DNA from 3 places in the Simiduia curdlanivorans genome. Region 3 is predicted to be linked to each of the others. Evidence: predicted binding sites of a transcription regulator. Region 3 holds the regulator's gene; each other region holds the start of a gene.

Region 1 (4,696 bases), 1.2 Mb from region 3:
CCCCAACTGCGGCAAAACCACCCTCTTCAACGTTTTAACCAAATCCAATCAACGCACCGGTAATTGGGCCGGCGTCACCGTCGAGCAAAAAATCGGCGAATTCAAAGTTGGCGCTGAGCGGGTTGAGTTAATTGACCTGCCCGGTGTGCACATGCTCACTGACTGCCCGCTGAGCATCGACGCCAAAGTCACCAACGACTACCTCAAAAACGCCCAACCCGACGCCATTTTGCTGGTGATAGACGCCACCCAATTGCGGCGTCAGGCCGAGCTTATCCCTCAGCTGTTAGCCACAGGCCGGCCCGTGGTTATCGCACTGAACATGATGGACGCCTTGGCCGATCATGGCCTCGAGCTGGATTTAACCGAACTCAAGCTGCTCTTGGGCGAGCGCCTGGTGGAAGTATCCGCCGCCAAACAAACCGGCTTAAAAGCCCTAGAAAAGACGCTAGAGTTAGCACTCACTTCAACGCCAGCGCCCGCCACAGAAGACGGCGACGATTGCGCCTGCCAGCCGCTGCCGCGCAACGAACTCAGTTTAGAGGGCCTAATTAGCGCCGTCGACAAGGCCACCACCTTCACCGGCGAGCCAACACTGACCGAGCGCATAGACCGCTGGCTGTTGCACCCGGCGCTGGCGATTCCAAGCTTTTTGTTTGTGATGTATCTGCTCTTTATGGTGTCGGTACAGTTTGGCGCGGTGTTTATCGACTTCTTCGATATTTGGCTCGGCAGCTGGATTGTCGAGGGCTTGCGCTGGGTACTCGCCGGCTTCGGCTCGCCCGCCTGGCTCATCGCCTTCATGGCCGACGGCGTCGGCGCCGGCCTGCAACTGATCGCCACCTTTATTCCCGTCATTGGCGCACTCTACCTGTGTATGAGCTGGCTCGAAGACTCGGGTTACTTGGCGCGCGCGGCCTTTGTCATCGACGGGGTGATGAGCCGCATCGGCCTACCTGGGCAAGCGTTTATTCCGCTCATTGTCGGCTTCGGTTGCAACGTGCCCTCGGTCATGGCGGCGCGCTCGCTCAGCTCCACCTCGGCGCGCTTGACCACGATTTTTATCGCACCGTTTATGTCCTGTAGCGCTCGCCTGTCGGTCTACGTGTTTGTCGGTAGCGCCTTTTTTCCGGAGCAAGCCGGCCTCGCCATTTTCTCGCTCTACCTGCTCGGCATACTGGTCGCCGTTGGCTCGGCCTGGCTGCTGCGCAAAACCCTGTTTGGCCGCTATCACGAGCCTTCTATTTTGGAGATGCCCTCCTACCGCCGCCCGGTGTGGCGCAATGTTTTCACCCAAGCCGGGCACCGGTTGCACAGCTTCATGCTGCGCGCCGGCAAGCGCATTATGCTGGTGGTAATCGTATTGTCCTGCTTGGGGGCGGTCAAAACCGATGGCAGCTGGGGCGCACCCGGCAGCTCGGATTCCGCACTCGCGTGGATAGGCAAAAAATTAACCCCGGCCCTCACCCCCATGGGTATAGGCGAAGATAACTGGCAGGCAACCCTCGGTTTATTCAGCGGCCTGTTTGCTAAAGAAGTCATGGTGGGCACCATCCAAACGCTTTACACCCGGGAAGACGCCGATGTAAACGCCGATGCCGAGGTTCCCATGCCCGATTTCATCGGCGACCTAGGCGCCGCATTCACCAGCGTGGCCGACAACACCAAAGCCATGTTTGGTTTAGAGCCAGTGCCAGATGCCGACGCGGACGTACCGCTGATTGCCGATAACCCTATCGGTAACCTCTTCCCGTCTGCCTGGGCCGCCTTCTGCTTCCTTGCCTTCGTGCTCTTGTACGCGCCCTGCGTTGCCACTCTTGGCGCCATGCAGCGGGAAGCGGGCTCGGGCTGGTTGCGCTTCTCACTGATTTGGAGCTTGATGCTGTCCTACTGGATCGCCAGTAATTTATGGCAGCTCAGTTTAATCCTGCAGCAACCGCTCTACTCCAGCCTCTGGTTTATTGGCTCAACGCTGGTACTAGCGCTGGTGTATTGGCTAATTGTGAAACGAGTTAGAGAAAAACACCTAGGTGAAATCAACGTTATTAATATTGCTTAACCTGCGGTTTTGCAAAAAAATACCTGCATATGCAGGTATTTTTTTTGCAGAAAATTGCTGACAATAGCTTCGCTCTCATCGGTCCAAAACTTTTAGCAACACACTTTTGCCCTGTTTTGCACTATGATGCAGCCCATTATTTTAACGCCACGCTACAAAGGATATTGGCTATGTGGAAAGCCCTTCTTGGTATCGCACTATGCCTTGCCATCAACATTCAAGCTCAGGCTGAACCGAGTGAATTTGTCTATCAAGACCAAGGTCGCGGCAGCGCAAAAGAAAAAACAATGCGCAAACTTTACGATATCATCCCTAACTCGAGTCAAAGTGCAGCGAACGCAAGGCTGGTAATTCTGCGCACTATGCAAAGTATCAAAGGCCCAGCATGTCTACTCGAAGAGGAAGGCGAGGGTTTTATAACCTGCCGTTGGGACTATAAGGGCCACGCGATATTTCACCGCGTTGAATACAATGACCAAGCCGTACAAATCAAATACGGTGGTGGTATTAATGCCTACGCATGCGAAAAATTGGTCGGTTATTTTTGCTACAAAATTCATCGAAACTATTTTAAGTATGGCGCCAACTTTCGCAAAGATCTGAGCCGAGCTCTGTAAATTACCAAGGAAGAAACCATGAAAAACTATTGCGCAATCCTTGTTGCCGTCGTAGCACTGTTTAGCTTATGCCAAAAAGCCTTGGCCCACACTTTGTACCAAGATCCCATCAAGATTCAAGCTTATGTGACCGATCCGGCCGCAGCAATAAAAAAAGGCATGCAACAATATGATTGGCTCGTAGAGTCAGAAGATGCCAGCGGCTTAATCGCAAAGCTTGTTTATAAAGACTACGAACTGCGGGTTGCTATCAGCTACAGCGCGACTCAGATCGACGTAGCATCACTGTCGGAAAAGCGCATCAACTGCGTGGTCGCGAAACGTGAAAAGTGTGAGATTGAACAGGCCTATATCGACCGCTGGCGTTCGAATTTACGCCGTGGCATAACCAAAGCCATTCACGACCTCGCCATTGCCGACGCTTACACTAAATTAGCAGCACAATAATCGGAATTTATAACGCGCGCCGCAGCGAAAGGCCTTTTCTGACGGGGCGGCGCGCAGCTCCAAGCCCGCTCATATCGGCGATTGAACTACATAACCAAATATAAATCGTCCGCCTGCGCAAGATTATCGTACAGCTCTGCGAGCAAGGTTTTAATTTCTACCTCAGTGCAATCGTCATCGATACCTGGATACACAATCCGCTCTTCGCGGTTGTTATGACAAGCAAGAATAGATTGTAGTTTTTTTGCTTCCGGCGCGTGGACAGGAAAATCATACTGCGCCATAAGCGCGAGCAGTAGCCTAATTTGCTGGTGCTCTGCCACCATGCCCACCGTAGGCCCTACGTCGACCCAGCCAGTCTTCTGCTCAAACAGCGGAAATAACAACTGCTCTTCCCACGCCATATGACGCTCTAGCCCAAATCGAAAAGCCGCAAACAGCGCCCGACTGTGATCGACATCATCGGCGTAGTAAGCGGCTTCCAACAAGCAATCTAAACGATCGTGGTCGCGTACAAAGAAATCGGTAACCGCCAAGCAACGGGACACACTTGCCTCCAATCAACGAATAAAATCGATCTTGAAGTCTACGCGATCTTAGCAGCCATAGCCCAACCACTACCCCTAAAGGAATGGCAGTACCACCCATGCGTCACGCTAATGCTAGCTACCGAGACTAAAACACACCTGATCAACAGCGCAGGTTATCGCGCTAACTTGCTGGTAGCCCATGCGTACCAGCTGCTCAGCCGCGAGGGCGGCGCGGCCGCCAGTGGCGCAATGTATGTAGATGGGTTGCTCCGCACACGAACACAGCTCGCCCATCTTCATTTCCAAGACCCCGCGCGGCACATTGATTGCGCCAGCAACACTTTTCAGTGCGGCTTCCGCCGGCTCTCGCACATCCAAGAGCAAGCCCTGGTTAGCAGCGATTTCAATTTTAGCCTGTGCCGCGGTAATACAGCGCACCTTAGTACGCGCCTCAGCAACGAGCGCTGGAACCGTTAATAGTGACATTGACCTTTCTCCTTATGTTCAACGACTTTCTAAAGTAAATGCAGCACCCATGCTGCTCACAACTAAGCCGGCAGCCCTAACTTCTTCAATAACGTCATCATGGGGCACCAGCGGGTAAAGGCCGATTGCAGCAGATTAGCACCTACAAAGGCGGTCAACGCCAACCACCAAGGGTTAACCCCGACAGCAAGCGCTACACTCACAAGCACAACAACGCCGGCAATAAGCCGTAAAGCTTCATTAATGGTCATAACATAGCCTCCTATTCAAGCTAAAATCATAATATATTAGACATTGCTTAATTAGCAACATCTGATTTAAACTTAAACATCGCTCACTCACGCTAGACACCGCCTATGAATAACTGGATCGATAACACTGTTCACGCGACCCTAAAAGGTGGCCTGCCGCTGTTCATCTTCATCATTTCGCTGCTTGCGGGTGTGCTCGCCCTGCAATTCACTGCGCGCGAAGAAGAGCCACAGATAGTGGTGCCCATGGTCGATGTGCTGGTGCAAGCCCCTGGCTTAGCGGCACAGCAAGTAGAAAAGCAGGTC
Region 2 (4,696 bases), 760 kb from region 3:
ACAAGAAAGGTCGCCAGCGTGTGCATCCAAACCGGCACGCGATTAATGCCGAATAACATGATGCCTAAAAAAGTCGCCTCTAGAAAAAACGCTGTAAGCACTTCGTAACCCAACAAAGGCCCGGCAATATTACCCACACGCTCCATGAACAAGGGCCAGTTAGTGCCAAACTGGAAGCTCATGGTAATGCCGGTAACAACGCCTATGGCGAAGGTGAGCGCGAAAATTTTTACCCAGAAGCGGTAGACGCGCATCCACACCGGGTGGTTTGTGCGTTGAAATTGCAGTTTGAAATAAAACAGTAACCAGGCCAGCGCGATGGTGATGGACGGGAACAAGATGTGAAAACTGATATTGAGCGCAAACTGCATGCGCGACAACATGAGGGTTGAATCTACTACTTCTTGCATGGCTACCTCTGCAACGTTAACGCGTTCAACGGGATTTATTGAGCAGCTTGTCTTTCATCTCCAATACCTTGCCAACACCGGCGCCGAGTTTTAACAGCGCCATTAAATGTTCGGGGTTCATGCGCTGTACATCGTCCATCCAATGGGTGAACAGCTCGAGCAAATCGTGAATTTCCTGCATTTTTGTACCGGCATAATCGACTTGCTGGCCATCGCGCTGCATTAACTGCGCACGCAATACACTCAGGGTTGGGTCCACTTCGCGCTTGCGCCGCTCGCTTAGCACCTGCTGAGCCATGTCCCACAAGCTGCCATTGGGACAGTAGTAATCTTTGCGATCACCAGGTTCTCTGTGTACGCGAATCAGCCGCCAACTTTGCAGCTCTTTCGCCGCCATACTGACGTTGCCGCGCGAGATGCCCAGCTGATCGCTAATCTCATCGGCACTTAAGGGCTGTTCGGTAAAGACGATGGCGGCCAGCACTTGGCCGACCGAGCGGTTAAAGCCCCAGCGACTGGCCATTTCGCCAAAGTGCAGCACCACGTCGCGCATTTGTGGGTCATTCATAGGCATTAACTTCTAAAGTTTCAATAATTTCTGAAAGTTTAGAAGCTTATATGATGTGAATCAAGCACTGGTTTAACAAACTGTGCTGAGCCGAATGAAGCTCAAGCGAGAACACTTGAGCCAAGCGCCCGTTCAAGGCTATGGTGCGTTCAGCGCCAGCGCCGAGCGGCGCCGATAAAAGCAATAATCGCATCGACGCCGCCCAACCGAGGACCGACACAGTGCTAAAAATACTCAAAATTTCCCTAGCCACGCTTATCCTGCTCGTCCTTGCGGCAGCAGTCCTACTGCGTCTTTTTGGCCCAGAATTGGCGGAAAGGCGCATGAATCAAGTTAAGCACGCCCCCGCACAAGGGATATCCGACGCCACCAAAGCCTTGCACGCATCGCTTTTTATCGCCGATTTACACGCCGACTCCTTGCTTTGGCACAGAGACCTTTTGATCAGAAGCGATTACGGTCAGGTGGACTTCCCACGTATGCAGGAGGGCAATGTGGCACTGCAAATGTTTACCACCGTGACCAAGTCACCGGCAGGCCTGAATTACCATGAAAATAGCGCCCACAGCCGCGACAACATTACCCTGCTGGCGCTAATACAGGGCTGGCCCATGAACACCTGGGGCAGCCTGACCGCCCGCGCACTGCACCAGAGCGACCGATTACACAAATTCGCCGAGCGAGCGCCCGACACAGTGCGCATCATAAAGAATCAGGCCGATTTAGCGGCACTGCAGGCCGATCGCGCTGCGGCCACAAAAACTAAACCCATGGGTGCGATTTTGGGCACCGAGGGCTCGCACGCACTGGACGGCGAGCTCGCCAATATTGAGCGGCTGTATCAAGCCGGCTTTCGGATGATGAGTTTGCAGCATTTTTTCGACAACCAATTAGGCGGCTCCCTGCACGGCGTCAGTCATGCGGGCTTAACCGAATTTGGCCGCGCCGCGGTGCAAGAAATGACCCGCCTCGGCATCATGATCGACGTGGCCCACTCGTCTGAACAGGTAGTGCGCGATGTGCTCGCACTGAACACCCAGGCGCTAATCGTGAGCCACACAGGAATCTATAGCCACTGCCCGAATGAGCGCAATATTCCCGACACCCTGATGCAAAGTATCGCCGCAAAGGGCGGCCTGATTGGCATCGGCTTTTGGCGCGGCGCCGTGTGTGACGACTCGCCCAAGGGCGTTGCTAACGCCATTCAAGCCGCCGTTAACCTTGTCGGCGAAGACGCGGTGGCACTGGGTTCAGACTACGATGGCTCGGTCACCACCGGCTTCGACAGCAGTCAACTGCTAGAGTTGACCCAGGCGCTGGTCGACCTCGGCATGAGCGAAAGCACCATCGCCAAGGTCATGGGCGGCAATCAAGCGCGCTTTTTTGCCAAACATTTGCCCAGTTTGTGATCTATTCGACCAGTAGAGGCCTGCGGCCGGTGAAACGAATGCGGTTTGTGCGCTACCAGTCGTCTGTTAATAGGCTCTACTGGCTCGGCTATTTAGATAGAGACTCAGCCATTGGTAGGCATAGCACCCATAGGCAGACACAAGCTTTACCTAAAACCAATAAGACATAAATAGAAAGAGGACTCCAACCATGCTTTCCCGATCACCTCTCGTCATGGCTATTACCCTGGCCCTGCTCAGCACCGCTTGCAGCAACGACGACGCCAAACAGGCAGAACAGACAATGACGAAGCCTGAGACCACCGCGTCTGCGGCCGAAACTCAAACCAGCAACCCGTTTTTCGCAGAGAGTAATTTATATTTCAAATTGCCTCCCTTCGATAAAATCAAAGATAGCGATTACGCACCGGCATTCGAACGCGGCATGGCCGATCAGTTAGCCGAAATGGATGCCATCGCCAACAACCCAGAAGCGCCTAGCTTTGAAAACACTTTCGTGGCGATGGAAAAAACTGGCGACATTTTAACCCGCGTCGCCAATGTATTTTTCGCCATGACCTCGGCCAACACCAACGATACTTTGGAAGCCATCCGCAGCGACATGGCGCCAAAATTATCGGCGCACCAAGATGCCATTCTGTTGAACGAGAAATTGTTTCAGCGGGTAAAAGCCATTTACCAACAGCGCGCTGACTTAAACCTCGATCCAGAATCCCTGCGTTTAGTTGAAATTTACTACCGTGACTTCGTGCGCGCCGGTGCCAACCTCAGCGCCGAGGATAAAGAAAAACTCAAAGCCTTTAACGCGGAATTGGCAAGCCTGCAAACTCAGTTCAGCCAAAACGTATTAAAAGAGGTGAACGCCTCGGCTATCGTGGTGGAATCAAAAGACGAACTTGCAGGCTTATCGGACAACGTCATTGCCGGTGCAGCGGAAGAAGCTAAAGCCCGTGGCATGGAAGGTAAATATGTTATTGCCTTGCAAAACACCAGCGGTCAACCCACCTTATCGTCGCTGACTAACCGCGACCTACGCGAGCGTATTCATACAGCATCATTGGCTCGCGGCAGCCATGGCGGCGAATTCGATAACCGCGCCGTGCTTGCCAACGTGGCAAAACTGCGCGCCCAACGCGCTCAGCTTTTGGGCTACGCCAATCACGCGGCCTACAGCCTCGAAAACCAAACCGCACTCACCACCGAAGCAGTTAACAAGCGCTTAGCCACCTTAACGCCAAAAGCCGTTGCCAACGCCCAGCGCGAACAAGCGGACTTACAGAAGAAGGCCAATGCCGAGGGCGGCAAGTTTCAGATTGCCTCTTGGGACTGGGCTTTCTACTCAGAAAAAGTGCGTGCAGAGCGCTACAATTTCGACGCCGATCAGCTAAAGCCCTACTTCGAAATTGACAACGTATTGCAGAAAGGTGTGTTTTTCGCCGCTGAAAAGCTTTACGGCATCACCTTTAAAGAGCGCAAAGACCTGCCCACTTATCACGAAGATGTACGCATTTTCGAAGTGTTTGAAGCCAACGGCGATACCTTAGCGCTGTTTATCTTCGACCCCTATTCGCGCGCCTCTAAGCGCGGTGGTGCCTGGATGAACGCCTATGTTGCGCAAAACAAACTAACCAACGCCAAGCCCGTGGTTGCCAATCATCAGAATATTCCAAAACCACCGGCCGGCGAACCCACCCTGTTGACCTTTGACGAAGCCAACACCATGTTCCATGAATTTGGTCATGCGCTGCACGGCATGTTCTCTAACGTGAACTACCCCTACTTCGCCGGCACCTCAGTGCCGCGCGATTTCGTTGAGTATCCGTCACAGGTGAACGAAATGTGGGCCACCTGGCCTGAAGTATTGGCCAATTATGCCAAGCATTATCAAACTGGCGAAGCCATGCCCAAAGAATTGCTCGACAAGGTATTAGCGGCTGATAAATTCAATCAGGGCTTTGCTACCACTGAATACCTTGCGGCGTCATTATTAGATCAAGCTTGGCATCAACTAACGCCCGAGCAAGTGCCCGCGGCCGACAAAGTCCTCGACTTCGAAGCCAAGGCGCTGACCAAGGCCGGAGCGAAAATGGATACCGTGCCACCGCGCTATCGTTCGACTTACTTCTCACACATTATGGGCGGCTATGCAGCCGGCTATTACGCCTATATTTGGAGTGAAGTCTTGGATGCCGACACGGTGAAATGGTTTAACGAAAATGGCGGCCTCACGCGCGCGAATGGCGACCACTTCCGCGCCACCTTGCTGTCTCGCGGCGGCAGTGAAGATGCCATGAGCATATTCAAAACCT
Region 3 (4,696 bases):
GCTTATTCGACAAAGTCAGCACCGAGATGAGCATTTACACGGACGAAATTTTCGGCCCGGTGCTCTGCGTGGTAAGAGCCAAGTCGATGCAAGAAGCCATGGATATCATTAATGCCCACGAGTACGGCAATGGCACCTGTATTTTTACTCGCGACGGCGAAGCGGCGCGCTACTTCAGTGACCATATTCAAGTTGGCATGGTGGGCATTAACATCCCCTTGCCGGTACCTATGGCATTCCACAGCTTCGGTGGCTGGAAACGTTCGTTATTTGGCGACCTGAGCGCCTATGGCCCGGATGCCGTGCGCTTTTACACCCGCCGTAAAACCATTACCCAGCGCTGGCCCGCCGGCGGCCTGAGGGAGTCTGCCCAATTCAGCTTCCCCAGCTAACGCGGCCTAGCACTGTAAAAATTGAAAGAGCTAACAACTTACCCTTTGTGGGTATCGAAATGAACAGGTCGCCGTTATAATCAGGGGCGACCTATTTCTTACCTTGGCTCACCGCGATGTCTTCAGCACAACATGCCACTTGCCCACACAACAATGCCGTAACCTGCGGTGATTGTCGGTTAAGCTCCATTTGCTTACCGATAAGCGTGCACATTGATGATATTGAAAAGATTGACAGCATCGTCAAGCGCGGGCGCCCGCTGCAAAAAGGCGATTATCTGTTTCGTGCCGGCGACGTATTTTCGTCTGTATACGCGGTGCGATCTGGCAGCATTAAATCACTCACACTCAGCGATACCGGCGAAGAACAAATAACCGGCTTCTTTTTGCCCGGTGAAGTCATGGGCTTGGATGGTATAGGCCATAGCAAGCACACGAATTCCGCCATTGCATTGGAAACCAGCGCCGTGTGCGAAATCCCTTTCACGCAAATGACCGAGCTCAGCCTTAAGTTACCCTCGTTACAGAACCATTTTTTTCAGCTAATGAGCCGAGAGATTACCCACGAGCAACAACTGGTGACACTGCTCAGCAAAAATACCGCCGAAGAGCGGGTCGCATCGCTATTGCTAAGCATTTCCTCGCGCCATCAACGTCGTCAACTGTCCGGCACTCGCTTTCGTCTATCTATGTCGCGTGCCGATATCGGTAGCTTCCTTGGCCTAACTGTTGAAACAGTAAGCCGCGTTTTTAGCCGTTTACAAAAGCTCGGCGTCATTGAGGTCGATAAAAAAGAGATTGACGTGAAAGATCTCGATCTCTTGAAGGCCAGCGCCTCTTCCAGCCACTGAGCACTTACATTGAACCCTGAAGTATTAGCTAGTGTCCTAGCCGACATTGATCAGCGCAATAGCAAAGATCCTCAACAAGTTGAGCACCATTCGAAAACCTTAGGTGCTGCGCAGTTGTATGGCGTGCGCATGAATGAACGCCTAGCGGCCTTTTGCCATAGCCCGTCGTTTGCGCTGATTATCGCGACGCGGGCGCAACACATCGAACGCTGGCACCTAGCCCGCAGCGCTTACCCCATGGATCGGCCGGGCTACCACCGCTGGCGCACCGACCTTGCCAAACACCATGCCCAAGTCACGGCAAAAATTTTGTCAGAGCACAAGCTCGAGGCGAGCTTGATTGATGAGGTCTCCTCTCTGCTAAAAAAAGAGAACCTAAAATCCAACCCCAACACCCAGATACTTGAAGATGTCGCCTGCCTGGTGTTTCTCGAATTTTACTTAGCAGATTTTGCCAGCAAACATGACGAAGAAAAGCTGATCAGTATCATCCAAAAAACCTGGCGAAAGATGTCGGAATCAGGCCATCAAGCAGCCTTAACCATCACTTTCGACCCCCAGATAGAAACTCTCATAAAAAAAGCGCTTAAGGTTTAACCCATGCTTATGTTAAAACACCTGCACGCAACCTTTGCGTTATTGTCACTTATCGGCTTTATACTCCGAGGCATTTGGTTGCTGAAGGGCTCTCCCCTATTTCAAGCAAAGCTAACCAAAATATTGCCCCACGTTAACGATACCCTGCTACTCGGGTCTGCGGTCGCGCTACTCCTAACCTATCACTGGAACCCGCTTCAGCACCCTTGGATTTTGGCAAAAATCACAGCCCTCTTGATTTACATCGGGCTTGGTTTGCTTGCCTTTAAATTTGCCAAAACGCGACCTTCGCAACTGACCAGCTGGCTCGCCGCACTTTGTACCATTTGTTACATTTTTGGTGTCGCCATCACTAAATCCCCTACTTTGAATTTGATGTAACCGGAACAGTCACCATGTGGTTTAAAAATTTACAAATCTATCGTATTAACGATGGATTCAGCCTCGATTTGTCTACACTCTCTAAAACACTTGAGGAACAGGCGTTTACCCCCTGCTCGCAACAAGAATTGTTCAAATTGGGCTGGGTACCACCCTTAGGTAAATTCAGCGAAGAACTCACCTTGGTCGCGCAACAGGCTGCACTGGTCACCCTCAGGAAAGAAGAAAAAGTGATTCCAGCGGCCGTGATCAGGGAGATGGTTGAGGAAAAGGCGGGGCAAATAGAGGCTGCGGAAGAACGCCGCGTCTACCGTAAAGAAAAAGATCAATTAAAAGAAGAAATTCTGTTTGAATGTATGCCGAAAGCGCTGCGTAAAAGTCGCCGCACCCACGCACTGATCGATGCCAAAGCCGGTGTCATTATCGTCGACGCCGCCAGCCCTGCCCGCGCAGAGGAGCTAATATCCTTGCTGCGTCAATCCGTGGGTAGCCTGCCCTTAAGTTTAACCCAATACAACCTATCCCCTGCCGTACTCATGACCCAATGGGTTAATGGCGAAGCGATGCCGGAGGGCTGGGCACTGGGTGCCGAGTGCGAGCTGCGAGAATCGGGCGACGATGGTGCAATTTTCAAATGCCGCCGCCACGACTTACTGTGCGAGGAAATCCAAAGCCACATCACCGCGGGCAAGCAAGTGGTGCAGCTGGCTCTGCAATGGCAAGAGCAGCTGAATTTTGTGCTTACCCAAGAGGGTCACGTAAAACGCCTAAACTTCGGCGACGACCTAAAGCAGGAAGCCCAAGCCAGCGGCGCTGACTCACAGGCCCTGATCGACAGCGAATTCAACCTCATGCTGCTGAGCCTTCGCGCTTTCCTACCTAAGCTCGCTGAGGCATTGGGCGGCGAAAAGTCCGACGCGATTTAGCCGAAACACAAGCTATACCGGAGTACCAACTGCAGCGCAGCTGGTACTCAAACGCCAACTAAGCCCTTAGTTGCAAGTTTAAACGGTACCAGCTCACACAAAGCTTGACGCATTGGTCACAAAACAACCCATTGACAAGCTCTTATACTTGACGTATACACAATACGTAGCGCGGAAATAACGCGAAAGAATAATAAAGATGGCGGCTAATCATGAAAAAACTCATTTTAACCTTCGGACTTTTAGGTCTCTGCCTCGCACAAGGGGCTTATGCCTGTGATGAAATGTGTAAAAAAGAAGCGGCTGAAAAGAAGCTAGGCACAGAATTCCCAAAGTACTTAACATGGAAGTATTGCGACGGTATTAGTGGCGAATTCATGACCAGCACGATGAAAAGCCTGCAAAGCTATACCGAATCACACTTAGACACCACGCGTAAGCGCGGTATGCGCAACACCAAAAACTTTTTGGAGCAGCGTAAAGACTGGCTGACTGAGTGCGACAACTACATCGCTGCAACGGGCAAAGGCCGTGTATTCAAGGATGATAAAACAACTAATGGTATCTTTGACGCCATAGATGGCGTGACCTCCGAACTGGATTCACTCATGAAAGGTGTCACCTACGCGACCCAAGGTACGCTAGCAGCGCCAGGCAGTGCAGATGATACCCATGTCGCTCAAACCAAGTTTTATACCCTTTTTACCTTAGTCGACAACCACAAGAACATGCTGCTGCTAAAAGGCCACATGATTACGTCGCGCTAAAACGGGTAAATGAACCAAAAACGCCAGCTTACGCTGGCGTTTCTGTATCTGTATTATTTCTTTTGATCGATAAGACTGGTCGATCAGGCGCGGGCTTCACACCAGCCAGTGGCTTGGGCTTTACACTCGCGGGGCGCTGGGCCGCCTTGGTTATAGCTTCAACACCATGCCTTAGCAGACGCGCTTGATCGATGATGCTCAGATCAGCCGGAAACCGCCCTGGGTTTACGCCCTGTGGATCGCGAGGGTTACCCTCGACAGACAAGGTAAAACCACAGCTATGACTGGCTGAACGTCCGTCAGGAGCCAGTGTCCACTCGTTAAAATCCATTAAAACATCTACCTTTTCACAAATACTGGGCTGCTTACCACCGCCCCATACTACCTATTGGAAAATGAAACACCCATCGAGCCCTGCAAAGTTGAGCATTAGATCATATTTGATACCGGCTAGGGTACTAGACGTTAGACTAAGTTTACGTGCGGTAGATCTCAGCCCCAACCAGATACTAGCCAAACAGCGCGGCCTATTTAGACCAACCCGCGCCTGAAGGACTAGGTTATCAAGCCTTCATTACGACTCTGCGATAGCTTGCACACTACCCTAGCACTGCCAGGCACCCCCCTACTCCTACTTCGCGCGCTGCTGAGATTTTCGTTGACGCTCAGTAGGCGCGCGGCCTATATGCACTTCATTACGCTGTTTTGCCAGTTCAATTTGGCGTTGACGCTCTTCGAAACGCAGACGCTGCTCAGACGTTAATTGATCGTGACATCGAGCA

Evidence for each region. Region 3 encodes FNR, which switches genes on or off when oxygen is low (the NO sensors DNR and NnrR bind a similar motif). Its sites were predicted from a motif close to TTGATNNNNATCAA; they were not measured.
Region 1: a site for FNR is predicted at 3,674-3,687, ahead of QWY82_RS07460 (hemerythrin domain-containing protein). Genes of this name have one in related genera too.
Region 2: a site for FNR is predicted at 1,029-1,042, ahead of QWY82_RS09565 (GbsR/MarR family transcriptional regulator). Genes of this name have one in related genera too.

What each region holds. Positions count from the first base shown of each region.
Region 1 covers NZ_JAUFQG010000004.1:1,656,644-1,661,339, reverse strand. The annotation lists gene feoB (ferrous iron transport protein B) at 1-2,059, shown strand, start outside; gene QWY82_RS07470 (hypothetical protein) at 2,230-2,676, shown strand; gene QWY82_RS07465 (hypothetical protein) at 2,695-3,123, shown strand; gene QWY82_RS07460 (hemerythrin domain-containing protein) at 3,210-3,671, opposite strand; gene QWY82_RS07455 (rhodanese-like domain-containing protein) at 3,786-4,139, opposite strand; gene QWY82_RS07450 (YgaP family membrane protein) at 4,202-4,390, opposite strand; gene QWY82_RS07445 (efflux RND transporter permease subunit) at 4,496-4,696, shown strand, end outside.
Region 2 covers NZ_JAUFQG010000004.1:2,130,081-2,134,776, reverse strand. The annotation lists gene QWY82_RS09570 (cytochrome ubiquinol oxidase subunit I) at 1-410, opposite strand, end outside; gene QWY82_RS09565 (GbsR/MarR family transcriptional regulator) at 436-978, opposite strand; gene QWY82_RS09560 (dipeptidase) at 1,302-2,387, shown strand; gene QWY82_RS09555 (M3 family metallopeptidase) at 2,578-4,696, shown strand, end outside.
Region 3 covers NZ_JAUFQG010000004.1:2,885,953-2,890,648, reverse strand. The annotation lists gene QWY82_RS12770 (CoA-acylating methylmalonate-semialdehyde dehydrogenase) at 1-392, shown strand, start outside; gene fnr (fumarate/nitrate reduction transcriptional regulator Fnr) at 509-1,243, shown strand; gene QWY82_RS12760 (DUF4202 domain-containing protein) at 1,253-1,840, shown strand; gene QWY82_RS12755 (SirB2 family protein) at 1,844-2,221, shown strand; gene rdgC (recombination-associated protein RdgC) at 2,236-3,147, shown strand; gene QWY82_RS12745 (hypothetical protein) at 3,360-3,914, shown strand; gene QWY82_RS12740 (hypothetical protein) at 3,943-4,245, opposite strand; gene trhO (oxygen-dependent tRNA uridine(34) hydroxylase TrhO) at 4,546-4,696, opposite strand, start outside.